DNA from 2 places in the Paenibacillus sp. S28 genome. Region 1 is predicted to be linked to the other one. Evidence: predicted binding sites of a transcription regulator. Region 1 holds the regulator's gene; the other holds the start of a gene.
What was found. Region 1 encodes LexA, which represses DNA repair genes until DNA is damaged. Its sites were predicted from a motif close to CGAACATATGTTCG; they were not measured.

Region 1 (7,903 bases):
TCAGTGTATCCTGGCTCGTTTCAAGCAACAGGGCGTCGACTTTGCCCTCGATCAGGGCAACCGCCTGCTCCTCATAGCTGCTTACGAGCTCCTCAAAAGTTACGCCCCCGGTCACCGACAGCGTCTTCGTCGTCGGGCCGATCGCGCCGATCACGTACCTAGGCTTGTCCGGCGTGCTGAATTTATCCGCCGCTCTGCGGGCAATTTCCGCAGCAAGCAGATTAATCTCCCGCGCCTTCTCGGGAATGTCGTATTCAGACAATACGACCGAGGTAGCGCCGAACGTATTCGTCTCTATGAGATCCGCCCCGGCTTCCAGATACTTCTCGTGGATCTGTTCGATCACATCGGGACGGGTAATGACCAGCATTTCATTACAGCCTTCCAGCTCTTCTCCACCAAAATCCTGAGGGCCAAGGTCCACCTGCTGGATCATGGTACCCATGGCACCGTCCAATATCAATATTCGTTCTTTCATTAATTCCTTCAAGTCAGGTCTGTTCACTGTATGTCCCCCCTGCCAAACGTTAAATCTTAGTTTATCAGAATAGCCCTTATTAGAAAAGTGTAAGAAATGCCTTAAGGCAGGGTTTTGCACCTGATTTTCGTGTAATATATAATCGACAACAAAAGTATGGTTCGTTATAATATGAATTAATCCAAGTGGAAAAGAGGGTTTAGAGATGGCTGAAATCGTGATTCGCAATACGAACGAACGGATTACCGGTGACGATAATGTTCGTGAGTTCCTCAACAATCAAAACGTTCTTTATGAAAAATGGGATGCTTCCAAGCTGCCTCTGGAGCTTCAAACCAATTTTCAACTGAACGACGAGCAGAAAAAGCAGATCCTGGACACCTACGATGAGGAGATCCGTGATCTGGCTGCCCGCCGCGGTTACAAGATCTGGGACGTCATCACGCTGTCCGACGCTACGCCGAACCTGGAAGACCTGCTGAATAAGTTCGAAGAGGTTCATACCCACACCGAAGACGAAATCCGTGCGATCGTGGGCGGCAAAGGAATTTTCGTAATCAAGGGCGCAGGCGACATCGGCTACTTCAATGTAGAGCTCGAAGCCGGTGATGTCATCTCCGTTCCGGAAAATACAAACCATTTCTTTACGCTGATGGACAATCGTAAAATTATCGCCGTCCGCCTCTTTATCGAGGAAAACGGCTGGGTCGCCCATCCGGTTCAGGACCCAAGCTTTCAGTCTTAATCCATAAATATAGCGATATACGCAGCAACCCCCGCCTTCGCCAGGAAGGACGGGGGTTGCTTGTCGTTATCAAACGAATCATGATGCTGATTATTCCGTCACGGTCAGCTTTTTCGTCGGCATCGTATGCTGTGGTCCTACCGTAACATGTGACGTGATGCTGTAGGTGCCCGCCTGATCGAAGGTTTTATCGAGCGTATACTTCCCTCCGCCGGCATTCTGGGCGGCCACCTTTTCATGGCTGCTGCTGTCGCCTTCCTTCGAGATTTCAATCATAACCTCATCGGCCTTATCGACTGGTTTATCCTTTTGCGTTACGTTCACCTCGATGGTAACTTGGTTACCTACCTTGGCCTGCTCCGGCGTCCAGCTAAGATCCACCTGCACCGGATCCATCATGCTCTCGCTCATGTCCATGCCCGCATGACCACCGCCGCCGCTGCCGCAGCCTGCTATGCTCCATACCGCCAGCAGCAGCAGAGCAACAAAACCGTACTTTCTCAAGCGAAGTCACTCCCTATACGTCTATCAATGTAAGCTGTTTGTCCATATTCTTCATCATTATACATAATTATCGCCACACCCAAACAATCCAACTGTTAACAAAATGGAACAAATTGACCGGAACGCGGTCAAGGTTGCTCAGCAAACGGGGCATTCATATACACAAGATATAATAAAAGCCTGCCGGACGAAGGGATTCCCCTCTGGGCAGGCTAACGTATAAAACCAGCTTAAGACCGTTCGGCAATGATGCGATGCAGCTCGGACAGATGCTTGATTTCGTAATCAGGCTCAATGGACGGATCTTTCACTTTTCCGGTGCGGTTGATCCATACCGTGGTCAGTCCGGCGCTGTTTCCGCCTTTGATGTCGGTTGTCTGCTTGTCGCCGACCATGAGCGTCTGTTCCGGTGTTAATCCAAGCAAAGAAAGCGCATGTTCGAAGATGGTCGGATCCGGTTTGCCTTTGCCGAATGTGCCGGAAATGACAATCTCGTCAAAATATGGGGCAAGTTCGGGAACGCCGGCGATCTTCTCCTGCTGGAGCGCAGGACAGCCGTTCGTCAGAAGAAGCAGCTTCTTGTTTCCTTTCAGTTCGTCCAGCACCTTGAAGGTCTCTTCATATACATGGGGGCGGGAGCGACGCTCGGCGGCAAATTGCTCGGCCAATTCTCCGGCCAGCTGTTCATCGTCAACCCCAAGCTTCAGCAGCCCGCGCCGCCATGATTCCTTGCGATAGCCTGGAGCGAGCTCCTCAAGTCTGCGAAATTCAGGTTGTTCGCCTGCGCTGAAGTTGGCCCACAGTCCTTCAAACGGGTTAATTCCAATCATTTGGGTAAAGGCAAACGTGTCATAGGATTGATATAACGTCCTTGCCTCATTGCGGACCGCTTCCTCCAGCTCCTTGGCGTCAATGCCCTTCGCCTTGGCGGCCGTCTCGCATACCGCTTCAAAGGATTCCTTCACGCTGCGCTCATCCCACAACAGCGTATCGTCCAAATCGAAAAAAACAGCTTGTACCGGCATCCTCTTCCATCCTCTCCATCAGCTATCTCTTATATTTGTTTATTTTTCCAAAGGGATATTGTGGGTCTGCGCAAAACGCTCCAGACGTTCCCCTATGGTATCGGTGTCGTAGCGGTTAATCAGGCGCGTGAACACCCAATTGCCGCCTTTGCCCTTCGGCTCAATCACGACAGAGCCTTTGGCCAGCTTGATCTTGGCGATATTGTCTGCGGTCAGTCGCCGATCCCGGTTGAACTTGATCGTCGATACGGCGTTTTTCTCTACACGCAGGAAAGGCCTGCGCAAAAAGATCATCAAGCCCAGGAACACGTACATGGCCATAATGATCCAGGTCATGCTGCTGTTGCCCGCCGTACCCTCCTGTCCAATCATCCCGAGCAGAAAGTAGACCGCAGCCAGAGCGACCATCGTAATCGGAAGCACATAGTTTCTTCCTTTATAAATGTCAGCTGAAGGCCCCCCCGCGCTGTAGATGGAAGGCTTGCCTTGCTTCTTTCTCTGCTTATCCAGCTGCGCTGAATTTTTTCTTACCTTTCTTTCCCATGAACGGGCCATTCACGAACCTCCTCAAAATGCTTTCGGCTATATAGTTTGAACGAAAGTTTTGCATTTACTTCCTAATATATAACGGCCCAATACTGCTTACAGCATTTATTCATGTAGTTTCACATTCTATATAATAGAAAAACAAATGAAGGAAACCGGGTGCGCTTACATAGAAGCATTCTGTTATCGGTAGTGAGCCATACAAAACCTTGAGTCAGTCTATACCATGATCGAATGTATGAGTCTAATCCAGCTGGTGTTATTTCTTCTCTTCATCCACCCATTCAATCGAGTCCAGCTGCTGTCTGAAATTTCTGCGGACATTCTGAAGGTATCTCTCACGAAGCTTGGCCCGTTCTTCGATCTCCTCTTCGGTTAAACCGGATTCTTTTTGCTTGCGCGCAAGCTCATTAATTCTCTCTACAACGCTGTCGATATCCATACAATTACTCCTCCAATATTCAAGTCATACCTAACTTTGCCATGATAAAAAGAGCTTGTCAAGGTTCACACCTTTCCAAGCTCTTGATCATTTATCTTCTATTAATATTGTGGGAGTGCCAATACTTCTCCGGCTTGAATTTCGCTGCTGGTTAAATCGTTATACTTCTTCACCGCCATAATGTATGCTCGGATATCCATGTCTTCCGGCTTATGGGCAGAAGCGATTCCCCACAATGTATCGCCTTGCTGAACGATGACATTTTTCTCTAACCGAACATCATCCGAGGTTCCCGCGAATACGCGAACGACACCTGTGCATCCCACCAAAATAATCAGGGCCGCCAAGATCAGTTTGATCAAGGCAGGGCCTGGCACGATGGACTGTACTTTCTTCAACCAAGGAGATGCTATAGCTTCATTGATGGATGGGTTAACGGATGGGTTATTATAAATACTTTGGTATGTAGTGTGTTTCAGCATAAATATTACGCCTCCAAACGTTTGTTCTTGTTTTATGAGAACAATATAACACGAACATTTGTTTTGTTCAATACTTTTTTCGAACAATTGTTCTTATGTTTTTAGAGGCGGGTTTCCTTCATTCAGAAGCCGCAAAAATCCCGCTCCATCAAAGCAAAACCATTTAGAACTTATGTTTGTACGAACGGCAGTTCTATGTTATAATTTTACCAAACGTTACTAAATGGGGTTGATGGGGAATGTCAAAGATATCTAGCCGGCAGCAAGCGATATTGGAATTTATCAGAAATGAAGTCCGCGCCAAGGGTTATCCTCCGTCCGTCCGAGAGATCGGTGAGGCGGTTGGGTTGGCTTCCAGCTCGACCGTACACGGCCATTTGGACCGACTGGAGAAGAAAGGCTTGATCCGCAGAGACCCTACGAAGCCTCGTGCCATTGAACTGTTGGGACAAGAAGAATCCGAGAGCAGCAATCTGTTCACGCATACGATCGCCAGAGTTCCCGTAGTAGGCAAGGTCACAGCGGGTGTGCCGATCACGGCAACGGAGAACATTGAAGATTACTTCCCTCTGCCGCAGCACTATGTCGGAGATGAGAAAGTATTTATGCTTTCCGTCGTTGGGGACAGTATGATCGAGGCGGGCATTCATAACGGTGACTACGTCATTGTGAGACAGCAGCAGACTGCCGATAACGGGGACATCGTCGTTGCCATGACGGATGAGGATGAAGCAACCGTGAAGACGTTTTACAAAGAGAAAGACCATATCCGGCTTCAACCGGAGAACCCGGCTTACGAACCTTTGCGTCTGAACCATGTCACCATTCTGGGCAAAGTCGTCGGGCTGTTCCGCGATATTCACTAGCAGATGATGCTGGACAAGCAGCAATAGAGCCCTTGCTCTTCCTTACTCAGGAAGGTCAAGGGCTCTTTTCGGCGTTGGGATCAAGGCAGGATGATTCAGGTGGGACACGCCTCACGGGAATCCGCCGTTTGCTCCAGACGGTACTCCGTCGGGGTTTTTCCCGTCTTTTTGCGGAACACCTGGGTAAAATGCTTGACGTCCACATATCCGACTTTGTCCGAAATGTCGGCCAGCTTCAGATGCGTTTGCAGCAGCAGCTTGCAGGCTTGTTCGATCCGCAGATTGGTGACGTATTCCTTGAAGCCGCTTCCTGTCTTCTGCTTAAACAGCTGGCTGAAGTAGACCGGATTCAGGAACACGACCGAAGCTACCTTTTCCAGGGACAGATCCGTATGATAGTGCGCTTTGATGTACTGCACCGCAACCTCGATCGCTCGGTTACCGCCCGGGTTGTTGTATTCGTATTCCAGCGATGCCGATTCCTGGCGCATCCGCCGCACTTCCTCCGGCACCCGGTGAATGTCTGTGATGAGTCCCGTCGACTGAATTTGGAAAGGCACCTTGACGCATCGTTTCAAGTTAGCGCGCAGCTCATCCGTCAGGCGTTTCATGCCCCCCTCTTCCCCCAGCGAGACGAGGCCGATCAGGCTCGTTTCGTCCATGCTTGTCACAAATCCGCAGCCGTGCGCTTCAATCAGCTCACCAAGCACATTTTCAATAATAAAATGCTCCAGATGCACCGGCGCGTCGCTCTCCATCTTAACCATTACCAGTTGGAATGCGGGGTAGCTCTCAATTATTGAGGCGACGTCAAGGCGCCCGGTATCGAGTCCGCTCGCCCAGCGCTGAAATACCGCCTCGCGCAAATACTTCAGGTTAGACTTCAGCAGCTCCGCCTCGCGCACGATTTCATTCTCCCGATCCATCTCCTGAGCAAGTCCGGATATCATGGAGAGCAGCAGCTCTTTCCCGATCGGCTTGAGCATATAGTCCTTAGCCCCAAGCTTGACGGCTTCCTGGGCGTAGGAAAACTCGGAATAAGCCGAAATAATGACCCATTTGATATGCGGATAACTGCCTTGGCACAGCTGCATCAATTCAAGGCCCGTCATTCCCGGCATGAGGATATCGGTCAGCACCAGGTCAATCCGGTGTCTGCGCAGCTGCTGAACCGCTTCCTCCGGATTCGCCGCCAGGTGAACATAATGCTGCGGATAGGCCCGGTGGATGGTGCGCTTAATTCCGTCACGGATCACATGCTCATCGTCCACGACTAAAATGTTCATCTTCCATTCCTCCTTGGTGCCGGATTGGTAAACGGATGGTTACCGTCGTTCCTTCCCCTTCTTGACTGTCCAAGTATAAACCGTACGGACTGCCGAACATCATTCGGATCCGCTCATGCACATTGCTCAAACCGATGCCACGGCGAAGCACGGGGCCGTCTCTGTCCTCCGCTTTGGGCGAAGTGCGGTTGCCGCCCTCCAGCAAGCTTCTGACCCGCATCAGCGTGTCTTCGTTCATTCCCCTCCCGTTATCCCGAACGACGACATGGAGATCGTCCATGACCTGCTCCGCCGTAACGAGCAGCATGCCCTGCCGATCCAGCGGCTCCAGTCCGTATTTTACAGCGTTTTCAATAATCGGCTGAATCGTCATTTTCGGCAGCGTGACGTCCATCCACTGCGGATCCACATCGATTTTCGGTACAAGCCTGTCTTCCAGCCGGTTCTCGATGATCGTCAAATAATGCCGGATCTGTTCCAATTCCTGACGCAGCGTCGTCCTGGAGGCCTCCTCCCAGTTGCTGCTGTAACGGAACATTTGCGACAGCGACAGAATGACCCTGCTGAGGCGTTCATTCCCCTTTTCATCCAGCATCCAGTAGATCATGTCCAGCGTGTTGTACAAAAAATGCGGATTCACCTGGGACTGCAGCGCCTGCAGCTGCGCATTCTTCTCGCTGACGGTCGTGACCTTGATCGTCTCAATCAACTCATCCATCCGGTGCACCATCCGGTTGAAGGAAGACACCAGGCTGTTGATTTCGTCAAACGAATCGACATTAACCGAACCGCTGAAATTGCCCATCTCCACCTTTTTCATTTCCCGGATCAGCAGCTTCAGCGGGGAAGCAATGTTGCGCGATACCAGCGTGGCCAGAACCGTCGAGACAATAATCAGCACGATCAGGACGATAACGAGATATTGAGTCGTCTGGTTTACTTCCGCCTGAATGTCGTGCTTCGGGGTAAATCCGTAGATCGTCCAGCCCGCCATGGGCGTATTGGCAGCAACCACCAGCTGGCTTGAGCTGTCGTCCACCAGAATACCGTCCTCGGCACCCGGTTTCGGAATGCTGGCAAAGTCCGGCGCCTCCGTCCCTTTTTTACCGGTCGAAGCGATGATGCTGTTGTTCTGATCGATCAGATACACGCGGCTGCCCGGACTGATCGTCACATTGGACATCGCCTCCATGATGGACGAAGGATTCGCTTCGATGACCATGATGCCAAGCTGCTTGTGCGTGTTCAGATCATACAGCTTCCGTCCGAACACAAAGACGTTCTCTTTCTGCTGCAGCGTGTTGATCGGCGATCCCGGCATCATCCCGAGCCAGACCATATTGCCCGACGAGGCGTTCAGCTCGTTGTACCAGGACGTCTGGGCGTAATTGTTGTCGATGACCCCGGCGAACTGGCGCTCATAGCTGTACACTTTGCCCCTGTCGGTCAGAATATGGATGCCTGTAATATCGTTCCTTGAATAGTAAGCCGCCCCGATAATATTCGTAATCGTTCGTTCGTTTTCGATG
Region 2 (7,903 bases), on a different contig from region 1:
ACGCTGGAAGCGTTTGCCGACAAGGAGAAGCTCCTCGGTCTTGATCTGATCGTCCCTTGCTGGACGATGGGAGAAATCCGGAATGAGCTGGTGGGCAACGTGTCGGAGGCCGTGCAGAGCGGTGTGGGCCTTGCCGGCTGCCACGGCGGCATGTGCGACTCCTTCCGGACGCAGGTCGATTGGCAGTTCATGACTGGCGGACAGTGGGTCGCCCACCCGGGGAATGACGGGGTTCGATACATGGTTAACGTGACAGACGAAGAGGAAGGCTCCCTGCTGCAGGGGATCGCGGACTTCGAGGTCGCAAGCGAGCAGTATTACCTGCATGTGGATCCGGCGGTGAAAGTTCACGCCACAACCCGCTTCCCGGTCGTTCATGGCCCGCATTCGGCCAACAAACCGGTTGACATGCCGGTAGTCTGGACGAAGTACTGGGGCGGCGGACGCGTCTTCTACAATTCGCTCGGGCACCATGCGGATATCGTCGACATGCCACAGGTGAAGGAAATGATGAGACGCGGCTTCGTATGGGCCGCCGAAGGCAAAGAAGCCGGCTCCGACTGGACGCCGGAGACAGCATATAACGGCATGGCAGACAGCCAATATTAAGGGGAGGGTTATTCTTGGAGCAGATCAAAGTAGGCATTATCGGCTGCGGGAAAATCAGCAGCATTTATATGGAAAACTGCAAAAAATTCGATGTGCTGGATTTGGTAGCTTGTGCGGACATCGATAAGGAGCGTGCCGCAGAAAAAGCAGCCGAATTCGGCATACCCAGAGTGTATTCCCCTGAAGAGCTGCTCGCGGATCCCGAAATTCAAATCGTGATCAACCTGACGATCCCGGCTGCGCACGCGTCGGTCTGCCTGCAGGCTCTTGAGGCAGGCAAGCATGTATACGTCGAAAAGCCGCTGGCCGTCACACGTGAAGATGGGCAGAAGGTGCTCCAGCTCGCCAAGGAAAAAGGCCTGCGCGTGGGCTGCGCGCCCGAAACATTCTACGGCGCCGGAATTCAGACCTGCCTCAAAGTGATCCAGGATGGGCTGATCGGCCGTCCGGTCGCCGCGACGGCATTCATGCTCGGCGGCGGACACGAGACCTGGCATCCGGATCCCGAATTTTATTATCAGGCCGGCGGAGGACCGATGTTCGACATGGGGCCGTACTACCTGACCGCACTCGTGCAGCTGCTCGGTCCGATCAGAACGATCACGGGTATGACTGGTAAAGCGCTGGAAGAAAGAACGATCACCAGTTCCAAAAAATACGGTCAAAAAATACCGGTGGAAATCCCTACCCACGTCGCCGGGCTGATCCAGTTCGCCGAAGGCGCGATTGGAACGATCATCACCAGCTTTGACGTATTCGGCGGCAGCAATCTGCCGAACATCGAAATTTACGGCACAAAGGGAACGCTGCGCGTACCCGATCCGAACAACTTCGGCGGCAAGGTGCAGTACCGGATTGCCGGCGAAGCCGAGTGGAAGGAACAGCCGCTGTTGTTCGGCTACGCGGAGAATACCCGCGGCATCGCCGCAGCCGACATGGCTTACGCACTGCAGAGTGGTCGTCCTCACCGGGCTTCCGGTGAGCTGGCGTACCATGTGCTGGAAGCGATGTGGGCGTTCCATGATGCTTCGGATGAGAAAAAGCATTACGAGATGCAAAGCACCTGCACGCCTCCTGCGCCGATGCCTACCGGCCTTGCACCTTATACATTGGATCAATAATGAAATAGGCATGAATCGTAAAAGCCTCCCGTCAGCAGTCTGGACTGCTGGGGAGGCTTGTTTGGTTTATACCATGATCAATGGATAAGCTTGCTTTCCTTAGCCTTCTTAACGAGGCCAGCGGCAAGCTGGTTGATGATCCCTTTCAGCGCAAGACCGATCACGAGCGTGATTACGACATACACGCACATGATGAGCAGATCGCTGCGGACGACGCTCCAGATCATGCCTCCCACCGCTTCGCGCATCATGCTGATGCCGTAGGTGAACGGAAGGAACGGATGGATCGCCCGGAAGAACGGCGGTGTCGTCTGGATCGGAAAGGTTCCGCCCGATCCGGCCAGCTGCAGCACCAGCAGAACGATAGCAAGCGCCTTGCCGACATTGCCGAACACGGACACGAGCGTGTAGACGATCAGCATAAAGACAGCGCTATTGACCAATCCGAATAAGATGAACCAGCCTTTGTCCACCACATAGGTTCCCAAGAGGAAGATATCGCCTGCTGTGACGAGGACCGATTGCAGCAGCGCCAGCGTCAGGAAGGTCAGGAACCGGCCGAAATAAATCTGTACGCTGTTATAATCCGTTCCCGCTGCAGGAGAATGTACTTCCGTCGTCACGAGGGATACGAGCAGCGTTGCTCCGACCCAGAGCGCCAGCGTTGAGAAGAAGGGCGACATGGCGGATCCATAATTCGGTATCGGAAACAGCTGATTCTCCTTCAGCACGACAGGCTCGGCGAAAAACTGGCCTTCCTGCTGGAAGTTGTTTTTCAGCAGGTCGATGACTTCCTGCAGGTTGCCCTCCGATTCGAATTTGCGCATCCGGTCCGCCAGCTCCTTGACTTTGGCCTCCACGCCCGGAAGCTCCTTCTGAATGACGGAAATGCCCTGCGTGCCGATCGCCAGCCCCTTGGAAGCGTCGAACAGCACCTTCTTGACGTCCGGCAGGCTCTGTACCGCAGAATCCATCACTTTCTTCGCTTCGGCGGCGGACTTGACCGCCTTTTGCAGCCCGCTTGCGATCGCCGGCTGAATTTCGCTGTCATAACGTCCGAGGATGTCCCCTAATAGATCGGATACGTCGCCGGAGATGGTGTTCAGCTTATTCACCAGATCCATGGCCGGTTTCTCGCCTTTCTTTACCCCGCTGCGGATTTGATTGACAAGCGTCAGCTGAGACTGCATTTTGTCCCGGACCTGCTTCAGCTTGGAGCTGACGAAATCCAGTCGGCCGCCTGCGGTCTGGTTCAGCCGGCCGAACCAGCTGATCAGCGCTTCCTGTACTTCCAGGCCGGTAGTTAACCTGGAGGATATCCGGTCCAGCGCATCAAGCGCAGTCTTCGGATCGACGTCGGGATCCTTCAGCAGCGCGGTCAGCTGCTCCGTAGCCATGGACGTCTGCTGCAGAAGCAGCAGATCCTGCTTTACGTTCGGCGCGATATCCTTGGCAGCCGTGGAAGCCTTGCCCATAAAATCGTCCAGACCAGCCGCCAACTGCTGCCCGTTCTTGGCCAGGTCGGTCACTATGGGCAGCGCCCCTTGAGCTTTGGATACCAGCTCGTTGGTCGTATGGATGTCCTGCGCCGCCGTGTTTACGGCTTGGTTGATTTCCGGGAAATTTTTCTCCAGCTCAAACACCAGCGAGCGGACCTTCTCAATAGTCGGCAGCTGATTTTCCAGCTCGATACCAAGCTCGTTGAAAATTTTGAAAATCGTGCCGTTGGCGGTTTTGACGAAATTTTTGCTGACTTCCTGGATGATGCCGCTGGCTCCGGAAGACGTAATCTTCGGGGATACGGCATTGATCTTTTCGTTCACATAATACAAAATTTCGGCGTGGGTCGGGTTGTCCGACAGCACCGTGGCAATCGAGGCCGAAAAATTGTCCGGGATGATGATGCTCGCATAGTAATCACCGTGCCGAACGCCTCTCATGGCGTCCGCCTCGGAGACGAACCTCCAGCCCAGCTTATGATTGTCCTTCAGCGAGGCGACGATCTCCTTGCCGAGATTCAGCGACTGTCCCTTCATCGTCGTCCCTTTGTCGTTGTTCGCGACGGCAATCGCAATATCGCCGGTATTGCCGTAGGGATCCCAGGATGCCTTGATGTTGAACCAGGCGTACAGGGAAGGAAGCATAACAAGACCGGCGATGATGACGAGCGCGGCCCAGTTCGTGGCAATGTTTTTCACATCTCTGCCGTAGATGGACAAGATTTTACTCATGAGAACACCTGCCTCAATCATACCATTTTGGTTAGTATTTCATTTGAGGAAGGGCGTCATACCGAAGAACCTGAATCCCGCCTTACCAGCCCATTCGTTCTTTGAGGGTCGTGATATGCGCAAGATGGTGGTTGCCATGCCAAGCATAAGTGCATAGATGCTCGTTCAAATTGGTTTCTCCGCTCGCGGGATGGGTGTAAGTTCTGAGCCACTGGTCACCGCTCAAGCTTTCCAGAACAAGCACAAAACGGACATGCAGCGCCTCCAGCAGATCCAGGGAAATCTCCGGATCAGGCAGCGCGGAATCTGCAAGTTCAGCCCATAATTGCTCCTCATAAGGTTTTATCACCGGATTATCCTCGGTTAAAGCAAGTTTAAGCCGAATCAGGCTGTTCATGTGGCTGTCTCCGACATGGTGCACGACTTGACGGACGGTCCAGCCGCCCGGCCGATAAGGCGTGTCCAGCTGCTCCTTGGATAATCCGCTGACAGCTTGCCGCAACTTCGAAGGCAGGCTGCGGATTTCGCCGATCAATGCTGTCCGCTCATCTCCGTTCAGTTCTTTTTTCGTTACGCAAAGTCCGATAGGATATTTCAAATCATCGCTCATAGCTAATTCCTCCGTTTGCTCAGTAATATGTATACGGGAAACCGTTGCATTCCAATATGATATAAGCCGGTTTCCCTTGTAACCTTTTCGCTAAGGGTTCCATTCGTTCCTTCAAGCCGGCTTTATGTATGCGCGGAAGCGATCTCGCTGAATTTGATCCACAGCCATTCGTCTTCAGCTCTAAACTTGATCTCTTCCAGATAGGTGTTAATCACGGTGACGAAGCCCCGGATTTCTTGTTCGGGTCCGGTACCGGCAAGGTGCAGTGTTACTTTCAGGTGACGGCGGAGGGATTCCTCCAGCAAGCGGCTGGTCTGTGTCCAAGCAGCCTCTTTCATGGTAGAATTGAAACTCGCCGACGGTTCACAGGTTCGGTTGATCATCATTTCACCTCATTTATTAAAAGAGCTATGCATTGTATTATAGGCGAATATATGTTCGGTTTCAACCGCGATTGTTCAGAAAAATAAAACTGCTTGGAGGAAAGCATATGGAGACCGACCAAATGATTATGGAAGCAAGGGAATACGTGAAGGATCGTTTAAAGTCTGAGCCGTCCGGCCACGACTGGTGGCATATTTACCGGGTGGCGGAGTGGGCGAAGAGGCTGGCGGAGCAGGAAGGGGCCGACCCGGTCGTCTGCGAGCTGGCGGCCCTTTTTCATGACCTGGCCGACGAGAAAATCGTGTCTTCGAAAGAGGAGGGCATGGCAACAATTTCATCTTGGCTCGCAGACCATGGAGCGGATGCCGCGCTCGTGGATCATGTGCTGGAGATCATCGGGACAATGTCTTATGGCGGCGGAGGCGGCAGGCCCATGTCGACTTTGGAGGGGCGCGTCGTGCAGGACGCAGACCGTCTGGACGCCATCGGAGCGATCGGTATTGCCCGCACGTTTGCCTTTGGCGGATCACGGGGAAGACTCATGTATGACCCTGACGAGCCGCCGCGGACCAGCATGACCCAGGAGGAATACCGCAGCCGGCAGGGGACGACGGTGAACCATTTTTACGAGAAGCTGCTGAAGCTGAAAGATCTGATGAATACGCCGGCGGCCCAGCGGGAGGCTGCTTCCCGCCACGCATTTATGGAGCAGTTTCTTGCGCAATTCCAACGTGAATGGCACGGGGAGGAAGCGCCAAAAAAGGGGCGCGATTAAACGCCCCTCAAGGAATGTTGTACTCTACCAGCTCCGATACGGTAACGAAGCGATATCCGCGCTTCTGCAGTTCAGGCAGGATTTGTTTTAACGCGTCGACCGTTTGGGACTTGCCCTCCACGTGGTCGTGCATCAGGACGATGTCGCCGTTGCGCGCGTTGTTCAGCACCTTGTTCACGATCTTGGCGACGCCAGGCCGGTTCCAGTCCCAGGTGTCCTGATGCCAGGACCACATGACGACGAGATAACCCTCCTTCTTGCAAATTTGGATCATACGGTCGTTATAATATCCTCCGGGAGGGCGAAACAGGTAGGTTTTTTTACCGGTAACCTGGTATATGGCTTCCTGGGTTTCCCGCAGCTCCCGCACGATGACCTCCGGTGAGCTCCGGCGGTTAAAATACATATGGTCGAAGGTGTGGTTGGCAAGCTCATGGCCTTCGGCCACCTGCCGCTTGGCCAGCTCCGGGTGCTCCTGAACCTGTTTGCCGACGACAAAAAACGTTGCCTTTGCGTGATACTGCTTCAGCAGGTCGAGAATCTGCGGCGTATCCTCAGGATCCGGCCCGTCATCGAAGGTCAGTGCTATAATCTTTTCCCGGTTCGGAATCTCCCAGATGACGTCTCCCCTTTGTTCATAGTACTCTCTGCCTTGGTTTACGGGAGAAGCCCCCGCCGCCGGAGCAGCCGTCATCGAAATCGTCAAAAGCAGCATGGATAGCGTTGCATAAAGCCTTGTGCGCATAAGGTCCTCCCGGTTGTTCGTTGTCGATGCTTCCATCCAAACGTCCAAACAAAGACAAGTTCGCTTCGTAGTATGTGACACGAACCGTTCTAACATACGCCGGGCGGGCCGTGATACAATAGAGACAAGTTTGAATATGCCGGGAGTGCCCGGGGAAGGTGCGGATCAAGGCATGTCCTATAAACAAATCAAATCGATGATATTGATTATTCCTACACTGGCCGTAGGGATATGGGAATATGCGAGGCATGCGTTTCTGATGCCTTATATATCGATGAAGGTGGGGAATTTTCTTACGCCGGTGTTTCTGTTCTTTATCAGCATGACCCTGCTCAGCATGCTGTTCCGGAGGCTGGAACAGGTGCAGGAGGAGCTGAACCGGGAGCGGGCGGAAAAAGCAGCCCTGGAAGAACGGGATCTGCTTGCCAGGGAACTGCATGACGGCATCGCGCAGTCCCTGTTTCTGCTGTCGGTCAAGATGGACAGGGCGGAGTCGCGCGGCCGGGGAGCCCGGGAATCGGCGGACTTCCAGGAGCTGCGCAAATCGGTTCATGAGGTGAACCGGTACGTACGGCAGGCGATCGCCAATCTTCGCTATCCAGAATCGCCGGAGAAGCGGGAATATCAGGCTTCGATGCGTTCAAGGATCGAACATACAGCCAAGGAAACGCTGATCCAGCCCTGGATCGAATGGTCCATTCCGGATGCGGCCTTGAGCGCCAAGGAAAAAGTGGAGCTTCTGGCCTGCATCCGGGAAGCGCTGCTGAACATTCACAAGCATGCCCATGCCACCAAGGTGACGATCAAAGGTACGCTGGACGGCCGGGGCTGGACGGTTTTCGTCGATGACAACGGGCGGGGGATTCATACCGATCCATTTCATTTGAAGGACCGGTACGGCCTTCGGATCATGAAGGAGCGCGCCGAGGAGCTTGGCTGGAAAATGCTGATTCTGCCGATGCAGCGGGGAAGCCGGGTGGAGATCAGAAAGGAGGCCCATAACCATTGAATACGTTCAGAGTGCTGGTTGCCGATGACTCCGCTTATGCGCGCGAAGCGGTGACCGAAATCCTGTCAGCTGACCCGGCGTTTGAAGTGGTCGGCATGGCCCACAGCGGCGAGGAAGCCGTAAGTATGACCGAGTTATTGATGCCCGACCTGATCCTGATGGACATCCAAATGCAGGGCATTGGCGGGTTGGAGGCTACAAGGCAGATCAAGCTGCAGTATCCTTACGTCAAAATCGTTATGATCACGGTGTCGGACGATGTGACGCATTTGTTCGAGGCGTTAAAGCAGGGAGCGCAGGGCTATCTGCTCAAAAATTTATCCCCGTCGACATGGCTTGAGTATTTACGGGGCATCATGAGCGACGAAGCGCCGCTCAGCCGGGAACTTGCCACGCAAATTTTAAGGGAATTTCCGCTT

Region 2: a site for LexA is predicted at 4,999-5,012, ahead of IAE55_RS17065 (YolD-like family protein). Genes of this name have one in related genera too.

The regions. Positions count from the first base shown of each region.
Region 1 covers NZ_JACVTM010000002.1:860,664-868,566, reverse strand. The annotation lists gene metH (methionine synthase) at 1-478, opposite strand, end outside; gene IAE55_RS08525 (1,2-dihydroxy-3-keto-5-methylthiopentene dioxygenase) at 684-1,223, shown strand; gene IAE55_RS08520 (FixH family protein) at 1,314-1,727, opposite strand; gene IAE55_RS08515 (HAD family hydrolase) at 1,958-2,752, opposite strand; gene IAE55_RS08510 (hypothetical protein) at 2,792-3,307, opposite strand; gene IAE55_RS08505 (DUF896 domain-containing protein) at 3,558-3,740, opposite strand; gene IAE55_RS08500 (LysM peptidoglycan-binding domain-containing protein) at 3,842-4,222, opposite strand; gene lexA (transcriptional repressor LexA) at 4,462-5,088, shown strand; gene IAE55_RS08490 (response regulator transcription factor) at 5,184-6,374, opposite strand; gene IAE55_RS08485 (sensor histidine kinase) at 6,349-7,903, opposite strand, start outside.
Region 2 covers NZ_JACVTM010000006.1:275,052-282,954, forward strand. The annotation lists gene IAE55_RS17045 (ThuA domain-containing protein) at 1-609, shown strand, start outside; gene IAE55_RS17050 (Gfo/Idh/MocA family protein) at 624-1,730, shown strand; gene IAE55_RS17055 (YhgE/Pip domain-containing protein) at 1,808-3,961, opposite strand; gene IAE55_RS17060 (YfiT family bacillithiol transferase) at 4,044-4,571, opposite strand; gene IAE55_RS17065 (YolD-like family protein) at 4,694-4,957, opposite strand; gene IAE55_RS17070 (HD domain-containing protein) at 5,062-5,730, shown strand; gene IAE55_RS17075 (polysaccharide deacetylase family protein) at 5,738-6,475, opposite strand; gene IAE55_RS17080 (sensor histidine kinase) at 6,648-7,484, shown strand; gene IAE55_RS17085 (response regulator) at 7,481-7,903, shown strand, end outside.